Regions from separate parts of the Ruegeria sp. AL12 genome, predicted to be linked through region 1. Evidence: riboswitches for the same ligand, from Rfam matches in the RefSeq annotation. Region 1 holds a riboswitch; each other region holds the start of a gene.
What was found. A riboswitch is a leader RNA that binds a small molecule or an ion and turns the genes downstream of it on or off. The one in region 1 is predicted to bind cobalamin.

Region 1 (7,534 bases):
AAGGATTTTCCCGGTGGCGCTGCGGCTCTGGCCAATCCTTCCAACACGTTGCTTCTGGCCAAGCTTTTCGGGGCCTTCACCAAAGCCAATACGGATGCGGATGACGGCAGCGCAACCAAAGCCGGCAGCCAATCCGTTCTGGATTTCCTCAATGGCCTGAGCGCACCTGCGGAGGACGACGATGAGTGACACCAGCACAAATGCAACCCCCGAACCGGGCATCGATGAAAGCCTTGCCGAGGCCATCATCAATATTCTTGAAACCACCAATTCTCCGGCGATACAGCGCGCCCGAGAGGTTATAGCCCACAGGCTGGCCATCGCAGGCGACATTGCCCCTTCCCGCATCCCTGCCCCGCGCAATATCACCGAGATCGGCGGCTATATAAATCTGCTCAGCGAGTATGGAGAGGCCGAACAGCGCGCGCGCATGATCGCGGCTGCTCTGGGCATAGCAGGGCCGCAGATTTCGCTGCCACAGCCCGGTGCCGTTCCACCGTTGTCCTTTGTCACACGTGACGGTGCCCGACCTGCGGGGCCACAACAACCCAGCTTCCCGTTGACCTATACGATCCGCAGCGATTTTGTTCCGGCCCTTGACAATGCGGTGCAGGAAATCACGATCCGCGGTGGCGCGGTTCCGATTTTGACACCTGTCAGGATCCTGCCTGCTGCGGGGTCCGCACCCGCAACAGACGGCTCTGCGCAGCTGGCTTTGCTCGGTCGTACACTCAGCCTGGCGCCAACAGCGGCTTTGCACGCCGTGGCAACCGACCCTTTGTCGCTCAGCCGTCCGACGGCTGGTGGCGGGTTCGAGGTTGTGGCTCGGGTCATCGACGCCGCCGCTCCGATCGCCGGAACCATCGCGGCGGCGAACTGGACAAGTTGGGAATGCGATACCTCTGGCTGTACCGAGGTCGACAGCAATGATGCGCGCTTTGCGCTCACACCACTGCTGAACGCCGCCGGGTGGCACCAGCCCGCCGATCCCGGCAATCCGACCAGTCTGTCAAATCCGGGAACCTGGGCGGAATGGCGCAACATCACCGGGCTTGTGCCGGGCGTCACGCGGTTTGCGGATGAGCTGCAACTGCTTTATTCCGCTGAAATGCTCATTACCTCGCCGGTCTTCAATCAACTGGACAATGTCTGGACAGGAAGCGAGTTCGCCGCGCCATAGCACGGCTGCCTGAAACGCAGGAAAGTGATTTGGCAATGCTCCCTTCATGAGGTTCAATGCATTCAGGAGGTCAGCCATGCAAAACCCCGAGCGTTTCGAGAAATTCTATTTCGCCAAAGTTGGCATGGGCGAAGCCTGTGGCTGTGCCGAGCGGATAATCGACGTGTTCGAATTCAACCGCAAAGGCGGTGCGCAATCCAGGCAACCTGTGAAACAGGACAGGCGCAGACGTGGATCTTTTCGGGCATGGGCGGTCAAATATGGGCTTATGAGCCGCAGATGCACATAGCCAAGGCCTGACGCCATACAAGGTTCGCTTTCCGTTTCATGGCGTGGCTCAGGAGGTGTGATTGCCTTTCTGAAACCACCATGTCCAGTTGCCACGAGAACAGGTCAGACCGGCACCAGCTTCCCGTCGCGAAGATCCAGTTCATCAGGCGCCAGTTCCAAGCGGAACGCCGGCGAATGACTGACAAGCAAAATCGCCTGCGGCAACGCGCGCAGGATTTCCAGCAGGCGCGCTTCGTTTTTCGTATCCAACGCATTCGTCGGTTCGTCCAGCAACAGCACTTCGGGCTCCATCGCCAGAACCGTCGCCAGGGTCACCAGCCGTTTTTCTCCGCCCGACAATTTATGGGTAATGCGGTTCTTCAAGTGCATCAGGTCCAGATCGCCCAGAACTTTGTCGACGACGGCAAGTGCTTCGTCACGGGTCTTGCCCAGATTGAGCGGACCAAAAGCAACGTCTTCGGCGACGGTCGGGCAGAACAGCTGATCGTCCGCATCCTGAAATACAAGCCCCACCCGGCGGCGGACCTCATGGAAATCAGCCTCTTCCACGCGTTGCTGACCAAAAACGGTGACGGTGCCCGAACACGGGCGCTGCAGCCCAAGCAAAATCCGCAGGAGCGTCGATTTCCCCGCTCCGTTCGGACCTGTCAGGGACAGGCGCTGCCCCGCGCTCAGGCTCAGGCTGGCCCCGTCCAAAACGGGTGGCTGGCCGGGGTAGGAAAAACAGATGTCTTCAAGCGCGATCAGTGTCATGCGAATTCCAGAATGATCAGACCCAGGCAGAGGCCGCTGAAGCCAGCCGCAAACACAATGTCCGCGCGGGTCAGGGAAAATTCCTGAAGCAACGGCATACGTCCGGAAAACCCCCGGCACTTCATCGCGGCCAGGATGCGTTCCGATCTTTCGATCGCGCGCACAAGCATCATACCCACAAGGTAGCCAAAGCTGCGATATGTGTGCCAGTTTGTTGCTGGCCGAAAACCACGCACCTTCATCGCGGCGCGCAGCCGCAGGTATTCTTCGCGCAAGACCTCGATATAACGGATCGTGAACATCAGCAGGTAAACCAGCTTTTCCGGGCACCGCAGACGATGCAGGGCGTGGCCCAGTGTAACCGGCTCCATCGTCCCGACCATAACCATCAGGGACAGGATCACGGCATTGGCGGTCAAGGCAATCTCGACCGCTTTCCAAAATCCCTGCCAGCTTGCGGGGAATCCCCAAAGCGTGAACATCGGATCCCCGGGCATGGAAAAGGGCAACAGGATCAGCATGAACAGGATGAACCCATCCATCATGGCCATTCGCTTCAACGTCTTTCGCCGCGGCAGACGTGAAACCATCAGAAGCGAAAGCGACACTGTCAGCGCCGCGCAAAGCGCGCCGAGGGATGACAGCGCCACGGTCACGACTGCAAAAACAACTGCCATGACGATCCGCATCCGGGGATCCAGCAGGCTGATCAGACCTTCTGGCCCGTCACCGGCTTCGGACAGCGTTTTTTCCTTGTGCCCCAGAACGTGTGCCATCAGGACGCCAGCTTGCGACGGGCCGCCATGTAAAAGCCCAGACCGAACAGACCAACGATGTACCCAATCCCGCCGAGGATGGTTTGCAGGTCATTCTGTTCGCGATAGGCCGCAATCTCGCGCCTGAGCGGGCGCAATTCGTCACGTACGGCTTTGGCGATAACCTGCTGTTCTTCGGCGCTGAGAGACGCCGCCGAACCGCTGGCCTGCGTCACAGCAGCCGAAGATGAATCACCGTTCTCTGCCGCGGCAACGCCCATGATCCGCGCGACATCTTCGGCAGACATCGTGACTTCGGCCACATGCCCGGCGCCAAGGTCGGCAAAGAAGGTGTGCGCCACGGCCGAGGTCGGCGTGTAGACAAAGAAACCGTCCGTATCCGTGACCGATCGACCCAGCTCGGCCCCATCCGGGCCGGTGACAATGACCTCGGTGCCGCTTGCCAGGTCGCCGTTGGAAAAGCCGATTTCGCCCTCGATGACGTCTCCCGACTCGAAAACGCCGGCTATGACCTTGTGCGCCAGGGCAGGCACAGGTGCACAGCACATGGCCAGTATGACAACCAGATGCTTCATGTGGCTGCTCCTCTGAAAAACAGCTCGGGCTTGACCTTGCGTGCCAACAACACGGCGAACCCGGTCAAAATCGCCTCGATGGCCATGACAGGAATATGGGCGAAGAAAACAAGCTTGGCGGCAGGCAGAAATTCATCCCCCGACAGCGCCAGCGAAAACGCGACCATGCCGGTTGTCGCCGCAATCGCAAACGCGCCGCCGATGCCCCCCCAAATCGCACCTTGCAAAGGCGTTCCACGCGCGATCAGACGACCGAACAACATTCCGGCCACCACCGCGGGAAAGGCGATATTGACGGTGTTGATCCCCAACACCGTCAACCCGCCAAAGCCGAAAAAGACCGCCTGTAGCAAAAGCCCGACGAACAAAGCCGGGAATGCGGCCCAACCAAGCAGCAGCCCGGCCATGCCGTTGAGGATCAGATGGACCGACGACGGACCAATGGGCACGTGGATCAACGATGCCACGAAGAAACTGGCTGACAGCACGCCCGCAGTGGGGATGCGATCAAGATCCAGAGACCTGAGACCCATGGCGATCCCGCCCGCGGCGGCTATGGCGCCGCCAATTACAACCGGGTTGGAAAGGGCTCCGTCGACGATGTGCATTTGGGGTTACTCCAGATCCCAGGCGCGGATCCAGATGACCGCATCCTGGCTGAGTTCTTTGCCCTCATGTTCGGTTGCCGGACCGGAACCAAGGGCGGCGAAACCCCAGTAACCGGCTTTTGGAACGCCGAACGAAAAATACCCGTTGTCGTCAGATATTGCGACCACCGCACCACCCGGCATTGGTGACGCCTTCGGTGCAGAAGCGGCCGAACTTTCCATGTCGGGTTCGGCTGCCATGTATTCGATCTCGATCTCGGCCCCCGCAACCGGCTGACCATCAGCCAGCACACGGCCCGTGAAAGTCGAACCCGCGATGATGTTGGTCGGCTTGTTCAGCGGGATAATCTCGGTCGGCAGACCCACGGGATTCATCCAATCGGTCGGCAATTCGTTGCGGTTCAGGAAGGCTTTGGTGAGCTGTTGGATATAGATGTCTTCGGATTCCTCGTAATAAGGCTGAGGAACCGTCACCAGCACATAGTCGCCCGACCGTTTGACCGGGACACTGCCTTTGAACGCCGCGCCCTCGTTCTGCCCGCCGGTGAACCGGATAGGTTCCAGCGTGTCCAGTAAATCGGTCTTTTCACCGTTGTGGATCACATAGAATTCCTGCGGCTTTTCAAGATCCATGACATGGCCATTCTCGAACGGATGCCAGAAAATCAGTTTGACCGGTACATCGCCCGGTTTCTCGATCATGGTGTCGGTGGTGTATTCCAAAAGGAAATGCGCATTTGCTATGGCAGGAAGAGCCATCGCGGCAGCGGCTGCGCTGAGCAGCGTTTTCATGAACAGTCGTCCTTGTCCCGTCGCGCCAATCCCGGCGCGAAATTCGTTTTGACCACGGGACATTCAACGCCAAATTACCCTTTCAGGCATCCTGGTCCGACGCACATCCCGTCGTCGATTAGGAGTGCCCGTTAGAGGGCACATGTCCGGCAGGTATCCTGACTTGCGGGTCAAAGCGTTGGACCGGCCTTCCCGGGCAAACCCCAGTGGCGTTTCAGCCCTGCTCGTCGCTTACAGTTGCGGGTGCAGTTGCGGATTTGGGCCAGAGCCCGCACCGCATTCCCTATTGATTCCAGAGCAAGCCCCGGAACCGGACATGCCGAGCGGCTTGCCAGACAACTCAGCCTTCCGTCAACGAAAATGTGTTACGGCCATCGAAAATATTGAGCTCGGCAGTTTGCGAGAGTGAACCAGTTTGTGAAACGTCCAAGGCGGCAGGGTTCGTTCCTGTCTAAGCTTCTGAAAGATACCTCTCCGACAAGGGCAGGCTTGCCGCGCCCAAAGAGCGTGCTTCCGGGCCTACGGTTCCTGCCAGCACAACGGGGCGCTCGAGCCCGGTCATGTTCAGCTCGGACAGTTTGTCTTCCACCATTTCAACCAAACGCGCCTTGATGTCCTGCGGCATCCAGCCGTCAATCTTCACGCATTCGAAATCTATCAGGCTACAGGATGAGACAATCGCATGGGCAATCCCGCTTGCCGTCCGTTTCAACCAGTTTTCCAGTTGAACGTTTGGCACATCCCAACGCTGGGTCGTTTCCCAGATGGAATGCGACGTGACACCTGCCGTGGTGATTGCACGCTCGAGCACGTAAAGGCTGGCCACATCGATGAGCGGTCTGACACCGCCCGCGCCATCGGGCACAGGCAAGGGGCCGATTGCCCCCGCGTTTCCACGCCCCGAAAAGATCGCGCCATTGAGGACCACACCGCCGCCAATGAAAAACCCGATATAGAAGTACAGGAAATCCCTTGGCCCATCAGCCGGACCGAATACCAATTCCGCCCCACAAGCCGCAGTGGCGTCATTTTGCAGGAATACCGGAATATCGAGGCGACGCGCCAGGTCAGCCTTCAGGTCTGATACGCGCCACGGGTCCATTTCTTCCTGAGGAACCTGAAGGGTCTGGGCCCAGTCCCACAGATAGAACGGCATGGCAATTCCAAGACCCGCAATCCTGCCTTTGGCCTCGGGCGACATGGATGACATCATTTTGCCCAGACTCTCAGTGGAAAACTCCAAAGTGGCCTTCGGCGTTGGATAGTCATAGGTTCGCCGCTCGCGCTGCCGCACATTTCCGACAAAGTCAGTCAAAACCAGCTCGGTACTGCGGCGCCCGACCTTGAGCCCAAAGAAAAACGCACCATCCGGGTTGAGGCGCATGGGAACGGAAGGTTGCCCGACTTTCCCGCGGACCGGCTCGCCGCGCAACAGCAAACCATCCTTCTCCAACAGCCGCATGATGACGGAAACGGTTTGTGCCGACAGTCCGGTCATGCGCGCGATCTCGGACTTCGCAAGGGCCTGATGACGCCGGACAAGCGACAACACCAGCCGTTCGTTCCGGGCCCGCATCCCGCTTTGGTTGGTTCCGCGCACCTCTGACCCGTGCAGGCCAATCGAATTTTTCCGAGATGAATTTTCAGGCACGACCACCCCTTTCCTGCTGAAGAATGAGAAAGCCCGCCCGCACTGTCAATAATAAATAAGAGTGATTTATTTATTGACTCAAATTTCGAATCTTGTGATTGTTTCTTATGGGATCAGGGATTTTGCCTGATCGCCCTCGTGCCCGTTCGGCACAGGAAAACCTGGGAGGATAATCGATGAAACTTGCAAGACTTGCGGGTGCTGCTGCGCTCGGGGTTACTGCCATGGCTGGCAGTGCAATGGCGGAAGGCGAAACCGTTTGTCTGATTACCAAGACGGACACCAACCCGTTCTTTGTCAAAATGAAGGAAGGTGCGACAGCGAAAGCGGAAGAGCTGGGAATGACGCTCAAAGCCTTTGCGGGCAAAGTTGACGGTGACCATGAAACGCAGGTGCAAGCCATTGAGACCTGCATTCTGGACGGCGCCAAAGGCATTCTGCTGACGGCCTCGGACACATCATCCATCGTTCCGGCCGTGAAGCAGGCGCGGGATGCAGGGGTTCTGGTTATCGCTCTGGATACGCCGCTGGAACCCATTGACTCGGCTGACGCAACGTTTGCCACGGACAATTTCCTTGCCGGGCTGCTGATTGGACAATGGGCCAAAGCCACGCTGGGCGACGCAGCCAACGACGCGAAAATTGCGACATTGGACCTTGCCGTCAGCCAGCCGACAGTGGACGTGCTGCGCAATCAGGGCTTCCTGCAAGGCTTTGGTGTCGATCTGGCGGACCCGAACGTAATCGGTGATGAAGATGACCCCCGTCTTGTCGGAAGTGATGTCACTGCCGGCAACGAAGAAGGTGGTCGCCGCGCGATGGAAAACCTTCTGGCCAAGGATCCGACGATCAACGTTGTTCACACCATCAACGAGCCTGCCGCGGCAGGCGCCTACGAGGCGCTGAAA
Region 2 (7,534 bases), on a different contig from region 1:
CGCCAGTACCCGCCAGGTCATGTCGCATCGTCTCGGCCAGAGAAATCAACGCGGCCTTGCTGGCTCCGTACCCGATGGCGGCGGGCAGCCCGTGATACCCGGCCAGTGACCCGATCAAAGAAACCTCTCCCTGGCCTGCCCGGACAAAACCCGGAACGGTTTCACCCAGAACCCGCAGCGCACCCAGATAGTTCACATCGCTCATCCTGAGCGACGCCTCGGTGTCCCATTCGACCGAACGCATGGGGTCATAAGCCCCGGCATTGTAAACCAGCCCGTCGACATGCCCCGCTTCGGCAACAGCCGAGCGAACAGAGTCTAAATCGGTCACATCGCACCGGATCGCGCGCGCATCCGGCAGTTCAGAACACAGTTCGGACAACCGCTCAAGATTGCGCGCAGACAGGATCAGGGAAGCACCCTGTTGGCCAAGCGCATGCGCCAAAGCGCGACCCAGCCCTTCGCTTGCGCCGATGATCCAAATGGTTTTCCCGTCAAAGCTGCTCATGTGTGGGCCGATTCAGTTGTGTTTCACGATAATACGGCCTCGCATCCGCTTCGGATCAAAACGGTAGCGCAGGTCACGGAAGCTCAAACCAGAAGCCATAAGGTAGTGCATCTGTTAAAAACTTCTAATCGGATTGATCCACTTATGCCTACCCTGCGTATCTTTTTGTAAACTGTCACATAAAGAGGCTGGAATGTTCGACGAACCCCGGGGCGTACGGAAGAAAATCGCGATTGTAGGTGCAGGCATTTCGGGACTTTCCGCCGCTTACTATCTTTCAGAAAACAACGACGTGACAGTCTATGAGGCCGAACCTCGGCTTGGTGGCCATGCCCGCACGGTGATGGCCGGAAAGAACGGGGATCAACCGGTCGATACGGGCTTCATCGTCTTCAACTATGCGACATATCCCTACCTGACCCGGCTGTTTGATGAGCTGGGCGTGCCCGTGATCGAAAGCGAGATGAGCTTTGGCGCGACAATCGACAATGGCCGCATTGAATACGGGTTGAACAATCTGCGCACACTGACCGCTCAAAAGCGCAATCTGGCGCGTCCGGCTTACTATAAAATGATCGCTGATATTCTGCGGTTTGGCAAAGAAGCCCCCGAAGCCGCCAAGGACGATGACACCACGATTGGCGAATTGGTGGACCAGCTGCGGCTGGGTCACTGGTTCCGGCACAATTATCTGATGCCGATGTGCGGTGCCATCTGGTCTACTCCGGTCGAGTTCGTGGATCAGTTCCCCGCACGCTCTTTGGTGCAGTTTTTCCGCAATCACGCTTTGCTGGCAAGTGGTCGTGCGAACCAGCATCAATGGTACACGGTCAAAGGCGGCAGCATAGAGTATGTCCGCCGGATCGACGCGGCCCTTCGTGCGCGGGGGGCGGAAATACGTCTGGCCAGCCCCGTTCAGAATGTATCCCGTGACGAGATGGGCGTCACCATCCACAGCCAGGGCGCCGTGGATCAGTTCGATGAAATCATCCTGGCCACCCATTCGGACCAGTCGCTTGCCATTTTAGGTGATGGCGCGACCCCCGCGGAAGCCGCTGCATTGGGCGCAATCCGCTACCAGCCCAATACGGCCATATTGCATTGTGACCCAGGTCAGATGCCAAAGCGGCGCGCCTGTTGGTCAAGCTGGACCTATCGTTCGCAAGCCGGAGATGTGGGGGTAACCTACTGGATGAACCGGCTTCAGAACATTCCGGACAGTGACCCGCTGTTTGTAACGCTGAACGCTTCATCAGAAATTCCCGCGGAAAAGATCTTTGACCAGGTCGAATTTGCCCATCCGGTCTTCGACAAGGCCGCCCTGAAGGCGCAGGGGCAAATCCGCGAGATGCAGGGACAGAACCGAACTTGGTTTGCCGGTGCTTACAACCGGCACGGATTTCACGAAGACGGGATAGCCAGCGCGATGCATGTCGTTGCTCGAATAAATGGCGCCCCGCAAACCATCGGAGCTGAAAATGGCATTCCTGGGAAAGACCCGGCCCTATCTGTTGCCGCTGAATAAGGCGATATGGCGCACAGCGTTTCTTGCACTTTCCTTGCTGATCCCCAATGGGCTGGTCGCGTCACCGGTCACGGAAGAACTGAACGATGCCCAACTGCGCGGAACCGCGACGTTCCGCTATCTGGGTTTGCCAATCTATGACGCCAAACTCTACACGCCCAAAGGTGCGCCGTTCAGTTGGAGCGAAGATATCGCCCTGCAACTGACCTATCGCAAGAACATCAAGAAGAAAGCGCTGGTCAACTCGACACTTGACGAGATGGACCGCATCGGCCGTTCAGCACCCGTTCGCGACCAACTGAACCGGTGTTTCAAAGCCGTGGCAAAAGGGGACAGTTATCTGGCGGTTTCTGATGGTCCCGACAAGGTCAGTTTCTGGCTGAACGGGCAAAAGACCTGCACCATGGCGTATCCGGGCATCAAGCGCAGTTTCATGTCCGTGTTCCTGGGAGACAACACGCGGTCCGCGTCTTTCACGCGCAGGCTACAGGGGCGGTGATGCTCTATCCCCGGGTCAGTCTCTATGCGTTGATGCTCGCTGCGGCGGGTATCCCGCTTTATATCCACTTGCCGCGCTTTGCAGCCGTGAACCTGGGTATTGGCCTTGGGGTCATTGGTACGGTGCTGCTGGTGATCCGCTTGGTGGATCTGGTGCAGGATCCGCTGATCGGTTGGGCAATCGACCGATGGCCCGGCGGCCAGCTTGCATTTGCGGCGATGGCGGCTTTGGGGCTGGCAATCGGGTTTCCCCTGCTTTTCAATCTGCCGCAGGGTGCCAGCGTGCCGGAACTGGTCGCGATCCTGATCTTGCTGTTCTCGGCGTACAGCCTGGGAACCATTCTTCTGTATGGTCGCAGCGCAACTCTGGCGAAGCGAACCGATCCGAAAGAGCTGATGATACTGGCCGCCTATCGTGAAGGCGGGCAGTTGACCGGGGTGGTCATCGCAGCCAGCGCTCCGGCCCTGTTGGTTGCTTTCGGGGCACACTCCCAAGGCTACCCCGCATTCGGAGCGTTTCTGGGGCTGCTGTCCGTTCTGACCCTGATACTGACGATCCCGATCTGGCGTCGCAGACCGATCACCGGATCAGGCCTGTCCTTTGCAGGGCTGGGTCAGGCAGGTGGCTTGCGCCTTCTTGCGCTGGCTTTGGTCAACAGTCTCCCGGTTGCCATAACCTCCACCCTGTTTCTGTTTTTTGTGGAAGACCGGCTGCAACTGCCGGGCAAGGCGGGTCCTTTGTTGATCCTGTTCTTCCTGAGCGCAGGCGCGAGCGTCCCGCTCTGGGCAAAACTCAGCAACAGAATTGGCCCGAAACAGACTCTGATCATCGCCATGCCCCTCTCGATCGCCGGCTTTATTGGCGCTGCCACACTGAGTGCAGGAAACGTTGCGGGGTTTGCAATGATCTGTCTCGCCTCGGGCGCGGCGCTGGGCGCGGATATGGTCGTATTGCCGGCCATGTTCTCGGTCGTGCTTACACGGGCCGGGCTGAACGCATCAGCCGCGTTTGGCATCTGGTCCTTCGCTGGCAAACTGGGCCTCGCCCTGGCTGCCTTTTTCACTCTGCCGCTGCTGGAACGCAGCGGTTTCACCCCCGGTCAAACCAATTCCGCACAGGCACTGGAAACACTCAATCTTGCCTACGCGGTGCTGCCCTGCATCCTGAAAGTCGGAGCGTTCGGGATGGTGTTGACCCTGCCCACCGAGGTCACAAGCAAATGAACGCTTTCACCATCATCCTTCTGGTCCTTCTGACCGCTGTCTTCATCCGTGCAAGGCTGCTGAGCTTTCGCGCGCAATCGCCGTCCGATTACAGTGGCACTGGGCCAGATTTTTCCCTGAAAAAGCACCTGAACGGAGAGATCTTGTCCGAGGGCCTGATCTATGGCCCCAACGGCAAAATGTCGAACAGCTTTGTCGCGCGCATGTCCGGCGAATGGCAAGGCAACTCGGGCACGCTGACCGAATACTTCACCTATTCCAACGGAAAACAGATGACCCGCAAATGGTACCTGACGCTGGGAACCGGCAACACGTTCACGGCAATAGCGGATGATATCGTGGGCGAAGGTCGGGGCATCATCTCGGGGTCCACGGTGAAACTGACCTATCGTATCATTCTGCCAGATGACGCTGGTGGACACACACTGGATGTCACCGATTGGATGTATCTGACAGAAACCGGCGTCATCATGAATCGGTCCGAGATGCGCAAGTTTGGCGTCAAGGTCGCGGAACTGATCGCCACAATGCGTCCAAGCCCCAGTTCGAAACCGATTCATCCAAGTGGGTCAAACGGGTATGACGCGACTTCGGAAAGGAAGCCGTTGCAATGATCACCTTTCGCTCTTTCATCGCCTGCGTCGCCATCGCAAGCCTTGCACTTCTGGCGGCCTGCTCCAGCAAACCGAAGGTACCCAAAACGTTTCTGTCGGACCGACAGTTGAACCTCGAGGAATTTTTCGAAGGCAAAACAGTGGCCTACGGTCAGTTTCAGGATGTTTTGGGAAATATCCCCCGCAGATTCACGGTTGATATCGACGGGACATGGGACGGCGAAACCCTGACACTGGTCGAAGACTTCGTCTACGACGATGGCGCGACGGAACAACGCATCTGGACATTGACCAAAACCGGAGAGGATGCGTGGACCGGTACGGCTCCTGGCGTACTGGGTACCGCCAGCGGGATTGAACGCGGGGATACGTTCAACTGGAAATACAAGATCGACCTGCCGATCAAGGACGGGACCATGCGTGTCAAATTCGACGACTGGATGTGGCTGCTGGATGACGACCGTCTGCTGAACCGCGCCTATGTCTCACGCTATGGCGTCCGTCTGGGTGAAGTCATCCTGTTCTTCGAGAAGAAATAGGGCTGCCAGGCCCGGTTTCATCACAAAAGTCAGTAGAAAATAAACTCGTCCACCAATGCTGTCGTCGATCCCTTGACCTCACCGGCCGTGTTCGCCCTTGGCCCGTCCGGGGCTGCACCCTCGGCGCGTTCGCAGCCGTCGACCTTCAAGCGCGCGCGTTCTATCTGCCCCCAGAGGAAAAACAGGCCATCTCGTTTTCCCATGAGGCGCGAAGGAACTGTTGTCCGCAAAACACCTGTTTTCGGTTTTGGCATCTGCTCTCTTACTGCCTCCGGTGTTTTCCACCATTTTCGGAAAACGTAATGGTTTTTCCCGAAAAAGACAATTTTTTATGGACAAAATGAGGTTTTCTACCGGCCGTTGACAGGATGGACTGGCAACTCTCGCATGACGGATATTGGCCTTTTTCACCTGCCCCATTGAAAGCCAGCACTATCCCGAACGGATCAACTTCACCTAAAAGGGTTTGCTGCAAACCTCCTTCATTTGGCCTGACACTCTCTTTTCCAGCCATGCTCAGGCGACGCCCAGCGTTTCGTTTCTGATCAGAGCAGCCGGGCCTTCGCCGTCGCGGTTGGGGGACAATTAGGCGGCGCCGATGTCAGACGTGGCCGCATCCATCGCAAGGCCATCGGCCACCGCAAAACGCCATGCCGGCGGGCCTGCCACGCCCCTGTGCCAAGGACTGTGATCCCGGCGCCGTCCACGCTGCCGGAAAATTTCCATGTCTGTTTTGAAACCGGAAATGTCGCAAGCATTTCAGCGCCCAAGCGGGTAAAAAGTAGGCTGCCATCGTGAGGTGCCGCTGTTTGATTCTCAGACAGCGGAGAATTGGGAAGCCGGTGGAATTCCGGCACTGCCCCCGCAACGGTAAGGAAGGTCAGGTTCGACAATCAACCACTGGGACGAGGATCCCGGGAAGGTGTCGCAACCGGGTGCAAGCCCCTTTCAAGTCCGGAAACCAGCCTCTCAGATATGTCAAACCGCGGGTGGCGGTGGGGGCACGGATTTCGGACGTGGTCCTCGCGCGCCTCCGGACGGTTCCTCCCTGTCACCTGCCCAAGCAATGCCGCGGGGCGCGGCAGGAGAGCCAGAAGTGAACAACATGCAAAGCCTGTTGGCGCGTCGAAACCCGGGTTACGCTCTGGAGCAGGCGTTTTACACCGATCCCGAGATTTTTCAGACCGACCTTGAAACCATCCACTACCGCGACTGGCTATTCGCCATTCCGGCGTGTGAGCTGGTGAAGTCGGGCGATTATGTCACCTATAATGTAGGCGCCTACCGCGTGATCATCGTACGGGGTGCAGACAATCAGATCCGCGCCTTTCACAATACTTGTCGCCACCGTGGATCGATCATTTGCAAGGCCGCAAAGGGTAATGCGCCCAAGCTGGTATGCCCCTATCACCAATGGACCTATGAGCTGGACGGCTCTTTGCTGTGGGCCCGCGACATGGGGCCGGACTTTGATCCCAAACAGCATGGTCTGAAGACTGTCCATTGCCGCGAGCTTGCCGGGTTGGTCTATATCTGTCTGGCGGATGAGGCTCCGGATTTCGACGTGTTCGCCAATATCGCCCGCCCGTATCTTGAGCCGCATGATCTGGGGAATGCCAAGGTCGCCTTTGAAAGCTCGATCATCGAGAACGGCAACTGGAAACTGGTCTGGGAAAACAATCGCGAATGCTATCACTGCGGCGGAAACCACCCTGCGCTGTGCCGGACCTTCCCTGATGATCCGGGTGTGACGGGGATCGAAGGTGGCGAAACCCCAGCCTATATGCAAGCCCATTTCGACAGGTGCCAGGCTGCGGGTATGCCATCGCAGTTCTATCTGCACGAGGACGGCCAATATAGACTGGCGCGGATGCCACTGAAAGAAGGGGCCGAGAGCTATACGATGGACGGGAAATCCGCCGTGCGCCGTTGGTTGGGCCGGTCGCCCTTTGCGGATGCGGGATCGCTTTTGAAGTTCCACTATCCGACCACGTGGAACCACTTTCTTGCCGATCACTCGATTGTTTTCCGCGTCACGCCGATCGGCCCGACAGAGACCGAGGTCACGACCAAATGGCTGGTCAACAAGGATGCGGTTGAAGGCGTTGACTATGACGTGAAACGCCTGACCGAAGTCTGGGTCGCCACGAATGACGAAGATCGACAGGTGGTCGAGGACAACCAGCAGGGCATCAACAGCCCGGCCTATGTGCCCGGCCCATATTCAGCCATTCAGGAATCCGGTGTGCTGCAATTCGTGGATTGGTATTGCAACACAGTGTCGGCCCGCCTGGCCCCTGACTCAATGGCGGCGGAGTAAGTCTGATGAAAGACCTGAACACGCTTTCATCAGCCGTCTGGCAGGATGGAGAGATGCTGGAATGTGTCTCGGTCGTGCCCGAGATGCCGAACACTGCCAGCTTTTCGTTCCGTGCCCCCTCGGGGGCGCAGTTCGCCTATCACCCCGGTCAGTTCCTGACGCTCGAGATTCCGGCGCCCGACCAGCCCGGAGGCGTTGTGCATCGCACCTACACGATCTCATCGTCGCCGTCGCGGCCGCGGTCGATCACCATCACCGCCAAAGCGCAACCCGACAGTATCGGCACGCGCTGGATGCTTGACAATC
Region 3 (7,534 bases), on a different contig from region 1:
ATCGCTACGATGCAATCTACAACCGGTTCTTCCTAGGCGGGGTTTTCAACAAAGAATATCCCCAAACCGCCTTGGAGGGGTTGGAGCCGCACCTGCCCAAGGGCTGGCAGAACGACTTTGAAACCATCGGCACACAGGTCGATTGGTGCGGGTTGAACTACTATACCCGAAAATTGATTGCCCCGGCGGACGCCGCCTGGCCCGGCCTGCAAGAGGTTCCCGGACCGTTACCCAAAACGCAGATGGGATGGGAAATCGATCCCTCTGCCCTTACCCGCTTTCTTGTCAGAACAAGGAAAGACTATACGGGCGCGTTGCCAATCTATATCACCGAAAACGGAATGGCGAGTGAGGCGCGCGTGCAGGACGATGATCGTATCGATTATCTCGACAAGCACCTTGCGGCCGTACTGGACGCTTTGGCACAAGGTGTTCCGGTGAATGGCTATTTTGTCTGGTCGCTGCTGGACAATTATGAATGGGCCTTCGGGTACGAAAAGAGGTTTGGACTGGTGGACGTGGATTTCGAAACACTTGCGAGAACGCCCAAAGCGTCTTTCATGGCGCTGAAATCCGCCCTGTCCGGTACTCAGAGCGTCTCTCAGCCGTTAGCGCAACCATTCGGTGCCGTGCATGAGCATTGGAACCTGGTTGCGGATATCGGCGGTACGAACACTCGTCTGGGCGTCGTCACGAACGGAGAATTGGCAGATCTTCGGAAACACCCGACGGGGACATTGGAAGACCTGCTCGAGGCGTTCCATGACCTCAGGGACGAGATCGGAACCAACCCACAGGCCGTCGTAGCAGCCGGAGCCGGGCCGGTCAGGGACGGAACAATTCAGTTGACCAACGCGAACCTGGATCTTTCGGAAACCGAGCTGACGAAAGCAACAGGAGCAGAGCGCACTTTTGTCATAAATGATTTCACCGCTGCGGCGTGGTCGGTGGCCGAGGTGACCAGGTCGGATGTTGCGGTCTTGCAGGGTCAGGAGGCGCCGCCCACAGGCACACGGCTGGTTGTAGGGCCCGGAACCGGGCTTGGCGTTGGTGCTTTGCTTTTTTCCGAAGGCAGGTATCACACGGTCTCCGGCGAAGGCGGGCACGTGGGCCTGTACCCGCGCCATCGCGACGAAGTTGATATCTTTGAGGCGGCACGTCGCATCGCACCGGGCTGTTTCTTTGGGGACAGCCTGGCGCTGGAAGCAGAAATGTTCCTGAGCGGAACCGGCCTGCCGATCCTTTATCAGGCGGTTGAATTGGCATCCGGTCAAGCGCGAACTCAGGCGCGCTCCGCAAAGGACATTCTGAACGATGCCCGCAACGGCACCGATCTGGTCGCCGAAAAGGCGGCGCAGATTTTTACCACCCACTTAGGTGCTTTGATGGGTGATCTGGCGGTCACCTTGATGCCGGAGGGGGGCGTTTTCCTTGTCGGCGGCGTTGCCGAGAAAAACCGCTGGCTATTCAGTGACAACTTCAAGGATGCGTTCAACGGCGGCGGCCGCTTCAGCGACTTGCGCCGCTCCCTGAACCTTTACGTGTCTGAACAGGCAGAGTTCGGGATCATCGGCGCAAACAACTTCTGCAAGAACGCGCTGAGACAGCAACCAGACTAACCGAAGTTTCTTACCTAGAAGGACCAAGACATGATCCTGTGCTGTGGTGAAGCGCTGATAGATATGATTTCAGAACCGACCGCATCGGGCGCAATTGGTTTTGTGCCACATACTGGTGGTGCAGTTCTGAACACAGCCGTCGCGATGGGACGTCTGGGTGTTCCGGTAGGGATGCTGACAGGTTTGTCATCGGACATGTTCGGCCAGCAATTGATTGATGCGCTGAAAGCGAGCCATGTGGACACGACACATGTGATCATCTCGGACCGTCCCACCACGCTTGCCTTTGTGCAGCTCTCGGATGGACACGCGACTTACAGCTTTGTCGATGAAAACACCGCGGGCCGGATGTTGCTGCCCGAAGACATGCCCGATCAGCTTCCTGCTGTCTCTGCCCTGTATCTCGGTGGAATCAGCCTTGCGTGTGAACCTTGCGCAGATGCCTATGCCGCCCTTCTGGACAGCCACGGTTCCGACCGGGCAGTGATGCTGGACCCGAATATCCGCCCGGATTTCATCAAGGATCAAACCCGGTTTCGGACGCGTTTGAACCGCATGATCTCGCGTGCGGATATCGTCAAGGTTTCAGACGAGGACCTGGACTGGATCATTCCGGGCGCTGAAGCCGAATCCGCAAAAGCGTCTGTGCTGTTGCAGGCGGGTCCTTCCGTTGTCATCGTCACCCGTGGCAGTGACGGGGCGCACGGTTACCTGGCGGATGGTTCCGAAGTCTCGGTTCCCGTGAAGCCCGTTGAGGTGGTCGATACGATCGGCGCAGGTGACACGTTCAACGCCGGCGTTCTGACCGAGCTCAGCCGCGCAGGGCATCTGACCAAGTCAGGTCTGCGCGGATTGACGGTTGAAAGCCTGCAAGCAGCCATGGAACTGGGCGCTGACGTGGCGGCCGTGACCGTTTCCCGAGCCGGGGCAGAACCCCCGTGGGCGCACGAACTTTGATCTGCGGGATGGCATGATGAAACGATCCGAAATCAACCACTTCAAGCCCTAAGCCCAGACGTTCATTCAATCTTTCGGAGCCGTGTTGCCACCCTTTGCGGATTGATCGCCCGAGAAAATGCGCATCTCTTTGGTCGAAACTGTCCGCAGCCGCAAGCTGGGATGGGACATTACCAATTACGCACAAGGCCATTTCGACGAACATTGCCTATTCCTGTTCACTCTAAACAATGGTGAGGTGAAGGATCTGAAATCCGGGCGTGGGATGCTCTGTGCAGAAAAACTGTTGATCTCGAAAGACGATCAGCTTTCTCCGATGCACCGGCATATCGTTAAGGCAGAAGACATCATCAACAGGGGCGGCGGCGATCTCGTTCTGGAAATTCATGCGTCGGATCCAAACGGTGGCGTCGACCGCGACAACCCGGTGACGGTCCCCAGCGATGCCTGCCCCGTAACCTTGCAACCCCAAGAATACGTGCGGCTGAAGCCGAGGCAAAGCGTAACTCTGATGCCCGGCATCTGGCACGCTTTTTGGGCCGAGCGCGGCGATTGCCTTATTGGCGAGGTATCGACCGTGAATAACGACCGCACCGACATTGGGTTTGAAAAGCCAATTCCACGGTTTTCAAAGGTCGAGAAAGATTCCGAACCGGATTTCCTTCTTGTATCAGACTATTGACACCGTTCGGTCCGGGCTGGCGCAGCAGGACAGCTGGGTCAGCTGTCGCAATTCCATCTACCAACGCCTTCGTCTGCCGCTTGACAAGTCTGGCATTGCCAGACTAGCTGAGCGGGATGGTTCCATAAGGGATGAAAATGGGAACACGGTGCGGCACTGGAATGTGCCAAGTCCGTGACTGCCCCCGCAACTGTAAGCGGTGAGCGACGCCACTTCACCACTGACCCGCATGGGTTGGGAAGGTCGGCCAAGCAACGACCCGCAAGTCAGGAGACCTGCCATCGCACTATAAACCAACCCGAGGCGGGGCGTCTCGGAAGGAGGCTTGATGGCGCGTTTGCGTAATATCCGGGTATGTGCCCTCTGTCTGCGTCTGGCAAACGACGGAGATGGCGATGACCTGCTATTCTGATCACTACGTTCTGATCTGTTCAACATGTCAGGGGGCGATGTCTGCCGAGGCTGCGCAAGACGTGCTGGATGCCCGGTTGCCTGACGGTTTTGAAACCCGAATGGTGGCCTGCATGGCAGGTTGTGAACGGGCCATGACCGTCGGATTTCAGGCCCCGGGCAAAGCGCAGTACCTGTTTGGCGATATCACGACATCACACGACCTGTCCGCCCTGGTCGAATTCGCGACCCAGTTCGGCGACAGTGACGATGGCTGGACCAGCGCCTCGGACCGCCCCCCGGCCCTTTTCGCAAAGACCTTGTCGCGCATGCCCGCATTGCCGTCCGGGGGGGGATCATGAGCTTTCTGGTTGCCGAGAATTTGGAGTACTACGCGCTCAATGGCGATGTCCTGTTGCAGGATGTATCCTTTCGTCTGGAAGAAGGATCAATTCTGGCAATCGCAGGGCCGAACGGCGCCGGCAAGACCACTCTGCTGAAACTGCTGTGTGGGATCGAACGGATTGCCTTGGGTGATGTTTGGATAGAAGGCCAAAGCCTTCGGACCCTGTCCGCCCGCCAACGTGCCCGCTCCATTGCTGTGGTCGGGCAGCAGGAAATGCCTGACGGGCGGATGCGCCTGCAAGACTATGTTGCGCTGGGGCAAATCCCGATTCAAGGCGAACGTTCGATGGCTCAGCACAAGGCTGATCTGGAACGGGTTCTGACGACGACCGAGCTGTCGCATTTTGCCAACAAAACGATGGGTCAGCTGTCCGGCGGAGAACGTCAGCGCGCACATATCGCGCGCGCGTTGGCCCAGAATCCGTCCTTGCTGTTTCTGGACGAGCCAACCAACCATCTGGACCCCGATGCCAAGGGGCACATGCTGTCTCTGGTCGCTGATCTGGGGGTAACTGTCGTCATGATCGTCCATGATCTGGTCATGATCCCGGAATTCGCCACCCATGTGGCGCTGATGAAAGCCACGCGTCTGACGGGGTTCGGGCCTGTTGTCGAAGTTCTGACCCCAGACCGGGTACGTGAGACATTCGGCGTGGATTATCTGTGCTTTCAGCACGAAGGCCGCATGATCCCCGCACTGGATATCCGAAAACGGAAACTGTCATAATAACAGGAACTTAAATATGATGCAGAAACTCTGGCCAGTGGTCGTCTTCGCTGGCTTGGCAAGTGGGGTGGCCGCAGAGGGCGTCACCGTGGACAATTGCGGCGAACCGCTGGCTTTTGACTCGGCGCCGGAACGTCTGGTCGTGCATGACATGAACATGACGGATATGGCCTTTGCGCTCGGCCTTCAGGACAAGATCGTGGGGCTTACCGGAATTACCGGCTGGTACAAAACAAGCCCTGATTTTGATGCTCAGCGTGGCGACATCCCAGAGCTTGCCCCCAAATACCCGACCATTGAAAACCTTGTGGCCGTCGAACCCGATCTGTTTTTTGCCGGTTGGTACTATGGCATGAAACCCGGCGGTGACGTCACGCCCGACACGCTGGAACCCTTTGGTATCAAGACCATGATCCTATCCGAAAGCTGCGTGCATCTGGACAAGGATCGCCCCGAGGCCAGCATGAACCTGTTGTTTGATGACGTTCTGCGTCTGGGCACGGTCATGCAGGTCGAGGACAAGGCCGAGGCGCTGGTTGCCCGCTGGAAGGACCAACTGTCCGCCATCGAAGCAAAAACAGCCGATCTGGCGAAGCCCCGCGTATTCCTGCTGGACGGGCCGGCCGATGCTCCGTTTACCGCGGGCAAGTTCGCCATTCCCGATGCAATGATCGCAGCCGCGGGTGGCGAGAACGTGACGCATGATCTGGATACCAGCTGGGGTCGCACGTCGTGGGAGGCCGTCGCCGCGGCTAACCCGGAATTTCTGGTGCTGCTCGACTATCAGTCCGGCAACGGCGCAGAGGACACTTTCCAGTTCCTCAAGGATCACCCGGTGATGTCACAAACGGACGCGGTAAAGAACGAGCGCTGGATTGGCCTGCGTTACGAGGAACTGACGCCCGGCCCGGCAAATATCGAGGCGATCGAGAAGATGGCGAAGGCGATGCACCCGGAGACCAACTGATATGGTCCGATTGGGCCGTTTGATTTTGCTGGGGGCGGTTGTTCTGACCGCCCTTTTGCTGTTGTCCATCGTCTACGGGACCACCCCAATCCCCGTGCGCGAAGTTTTTTCGGCCATCGGCCTTGGAACCGGTCTGGTGGACGGAGACATGACGCCTTTGCACCGGATCGTCTTCGACCTTCGCCTGCCCCGCGCCCTGTTTGCCGCCGTGATTGGTGCGGGACTGGGCGTCGTTGGTGTTGTTTTGCAAACAACGACGCGAAACGATCTGGCAGATCCGTTTCTGTTCGGTCTGTCCTCTGGTGCAGCTGCTGGCGCCGTTCTGGTGATCACCGTCACGGGTGATGTCCTGGGAATTTGGACGTTGCCGCTGGCGGCATTTTGCGGTGGTTTGATCGCGTCCGGCATTGTTCTGGCGCTGGTTCAGGGCTTGCGCACAAGCGCACCCGAAAAACTGATCCTGGCTGGCCTGGCGGTGTCCTTTCTGTTTTCCGCAATCACCAACTACCTGATTTTCTCTGGCGACAATCGCGCTGCTCATTCGGTGATATTCTGGATGCTTGGCGGTCTGGGACTGGCAAGATGGGAAACGTTCCCGCTTGTCCTGATCGGATTGGGCCTGATCCTGAGCTATTCACTTTACCGCAGCCGGTGGCTTGACGCGCTGCTGACCGGGGATTTCACAGCCTCGTCACTGGGTATTCCCGTTCAAGGACTGCGGTTCAGCATGTTTTTCGTTGCCGCGTTGGCGACGGCCAGTTTCGTTTCCGTTGCCGGTGTCATCGGCTTTGTCGGGCTGATGGTGCCTCATATTGCACGCGGCATCGCCGGAACTCTGCACCGAAACCTGCTGATCGTCTCGGCGATCGTGGGCGCGATTCTGCTGACATTGTCCGATATCTTGTCACGCCTTCTTCTGGCTCCGCAGGAGTTGCCCGTGGGAATCGTCACAACGTCGATAGGATCACTTTTTGTCTTTTTGTATTTGTTCAAATCTGATCGCGGGAGCTAGTTTTCCAGGGTTGCGCAACACTGTCATTTTTCGACATTGATTAGGTCAAGCAGTTCAGCATGCAGTTCAGGGGTTGCGGCGGAAACGACCGCGCCATCTGAATCGAGGGTTAACGCATGCCCGTGCCAATCGGTCATCACTCCGCCAGCAGCCGTGATCAGAGGTGAGAGCGCCAGATAGTCATAAGGTTGCAGATCGTAATCCACCACAGCATCGACATGGCCCGAAGCAAGCAAGGCATGGGGATAACAATCATAGGCAAATCGGCGCGTCTGCCCTGCATTCATCAGCCGACTGAACAGGTCAGGATGATCGCGATAAATTTTGTCGCCTTCATTCACGTACAAAACCGATTGATCCAGACGCGTGGTGTTCGACACCTCTATCGGTTGCCCGTTCAGGCTGGCCCCGTCACCAACCACACCCAAATAGGTCTCATGCAAGGCCGGCATTCCGACCAGGCCCAACCGAGGGCGCCCATCCACAAGGTGCGCCAAAAGGAACCCGAACAAAGGATGGCCGGACAGAAACGAACGGGTTCCGTCAATGGGGTCAATCACCCACATATGACGCCCGTCGCCTGCTTCTTGCCCGTGCTCTTCGCCAAAGATGCCGTGTCCGGGAAAATGCTGTTTCAGGTAAGAGCGTACTTCTGCCTCAACTGCCTTGTCGGCCTGCGTCACCGGGCTTTCATCCTGTTTGAATTCAATGCCCAAAGACCCCCGAAAAAACCGCATCGCGGATTCCGAGGCAATATCAGCAATCTTCATCGCAT

Region 2: another riboswitch for cobalamin. It lies ahead of ACR0C6_RS15300 (aromatic ring-hydroxylating oxygenase subunit alpha); the one in region 1 lies ahead of ACR0C6_RS19860 (DUF4198 domain-containing protein).
Region 3: another riboswitch for cobalamin. It lies ahead of ACR0C6_RS08815 (DUF1636 family protein); the one in region 1 lies ahead of ACR0C6_RS19860 (DUF4198 domain-containing protein).

The regions. Positions count from the first base shown of each region.
Region 1 is NZ_JBQFXN010000014.1:9,925-17,458, forward strand. Features, by position in the region: gene ACR0C6_RS19825 (hypothetical protein) at 1-189, shown strand, start outside; gene ACR0C6_RS19830 (hypothetical protein) at 182-1,180, shown strand; gene ACR0C6_RS19835 (hypothetical protein) at 1,257-1,469, shown strand; partial or broken gene ACR0C6_RS19840 (energy-coupling factor ABC transporter ATP-binding protein) at 1,574-2,155, opposite strand; gene cbiQ (cobalt ECF transporter T component CbiQ) at 2,221-3,000, opposite strand; gene ACR0C6_RS19850 (cobalt ABC transporter permease) at 3,000-3,575, opposite strand; gene cbiM (cobalt transporter CbiM) at 3,572-4,183, opposite strand; gene ACR0C6_RS19860 (DUF4198 domain-containing protein) at 4,190-4,975, opposite strand; cobalamin riboswitch at 5,107-5,305, opposite strand; gene ACR0C6_RS19865 (ROK family transcriptional regulator) at 5,427-6,551, opposite strand; gene ACR0C6_RS19870 (sugar ABC transporter substrate-binding protein) at 6,803-7,534, shown strand, end outside.
Region 2 is NZ_JBQFXN010000006.1:69,881-77,414, reverse strand. Features, by position in the region: gene ACR0C6_RS15345 (SDR family NAD(P)-dependent oxidoreductase) at 1-508, opposite strand, end outside; gene ACR0C6_RS15340 (NAD(P)/FAD-dependent oxidoreductase) at 702-2,033, shown strand; gene ACR0C6_RS15335 (hypothetical protein) at 1,987-2,532, shown strand; gene ACR0C6_RS15330 (MFS transporter) at 2,532-3,755, shown strand; gene ACR0C6_RS15325 (DUF3833 domain-containing protein) at 3,752-4,369, shown strand; gene ACR0C6_RS15320 (DUF3833 family protein) at 4,366-4,908, shown strand; gene ACR0C6_RS15315 (hypothetical protein) at 4,938-5,162, opposite strand; gene ACR0C6_RS15310 (hypothetical protein) at 5,171-5,422, opposite strand; gene ACR0C6_RS15305 (hypothetical protein) at 5,494-5,634, opposite strand; cobalamin riboswitch at 5,689-5,892, shown strand; gene ACR0C6_RS15300 (aromatic ring-hydroxylating oxygenase subunit alpha) at 6,014-7,228, shown strand; gene ACR0C6_RS15295 (FAD-binding oxidoreductase) at 7,234-7,534, shown strand, end outside.
Region 3 is NZ_JBQFXN010000002.1:210,460-217,993, forward strand. Features, by position in the region: partial or broken gene ACR0C6_RS08795 (GH1 family beta-glucosidase) at 1-587, shown strand, start outside; gene ACR0C6_RS08800 (glucokinase) at 561-1,619, shown strand; gene ACR0C6_RS08805 (carbohydrate kinase family protein) at 1,650-2,576, shown strand; partial or broken gene ACR0C6_RS08810 (D-lyxose/D-mannose family sugar isomerase) at 2,641-3,258, shown strand; cobalamin riboswitch at 3,359-3,555, shown strand; gene ACR0C6_RS08815 (DUF1636 family protein) at 3,654-4,010, shown strand; gene ACR0C6_RS08820 (ABC transporter ATP-binding protein) at 4,007-4,780, shown strand; gene ACR0C6_RS08825 (ABC transporter substrate-binding protein) at 4,797-5,747, shown strand; gene ACR0C6_RS08830 (FecCD family ABC transporter permease) at 5,749-6,759, shown strand; gene ACR0C6_RS08835 (inositol monophosphatase family protein) at 6,783-7,534, opposite strand, start outside.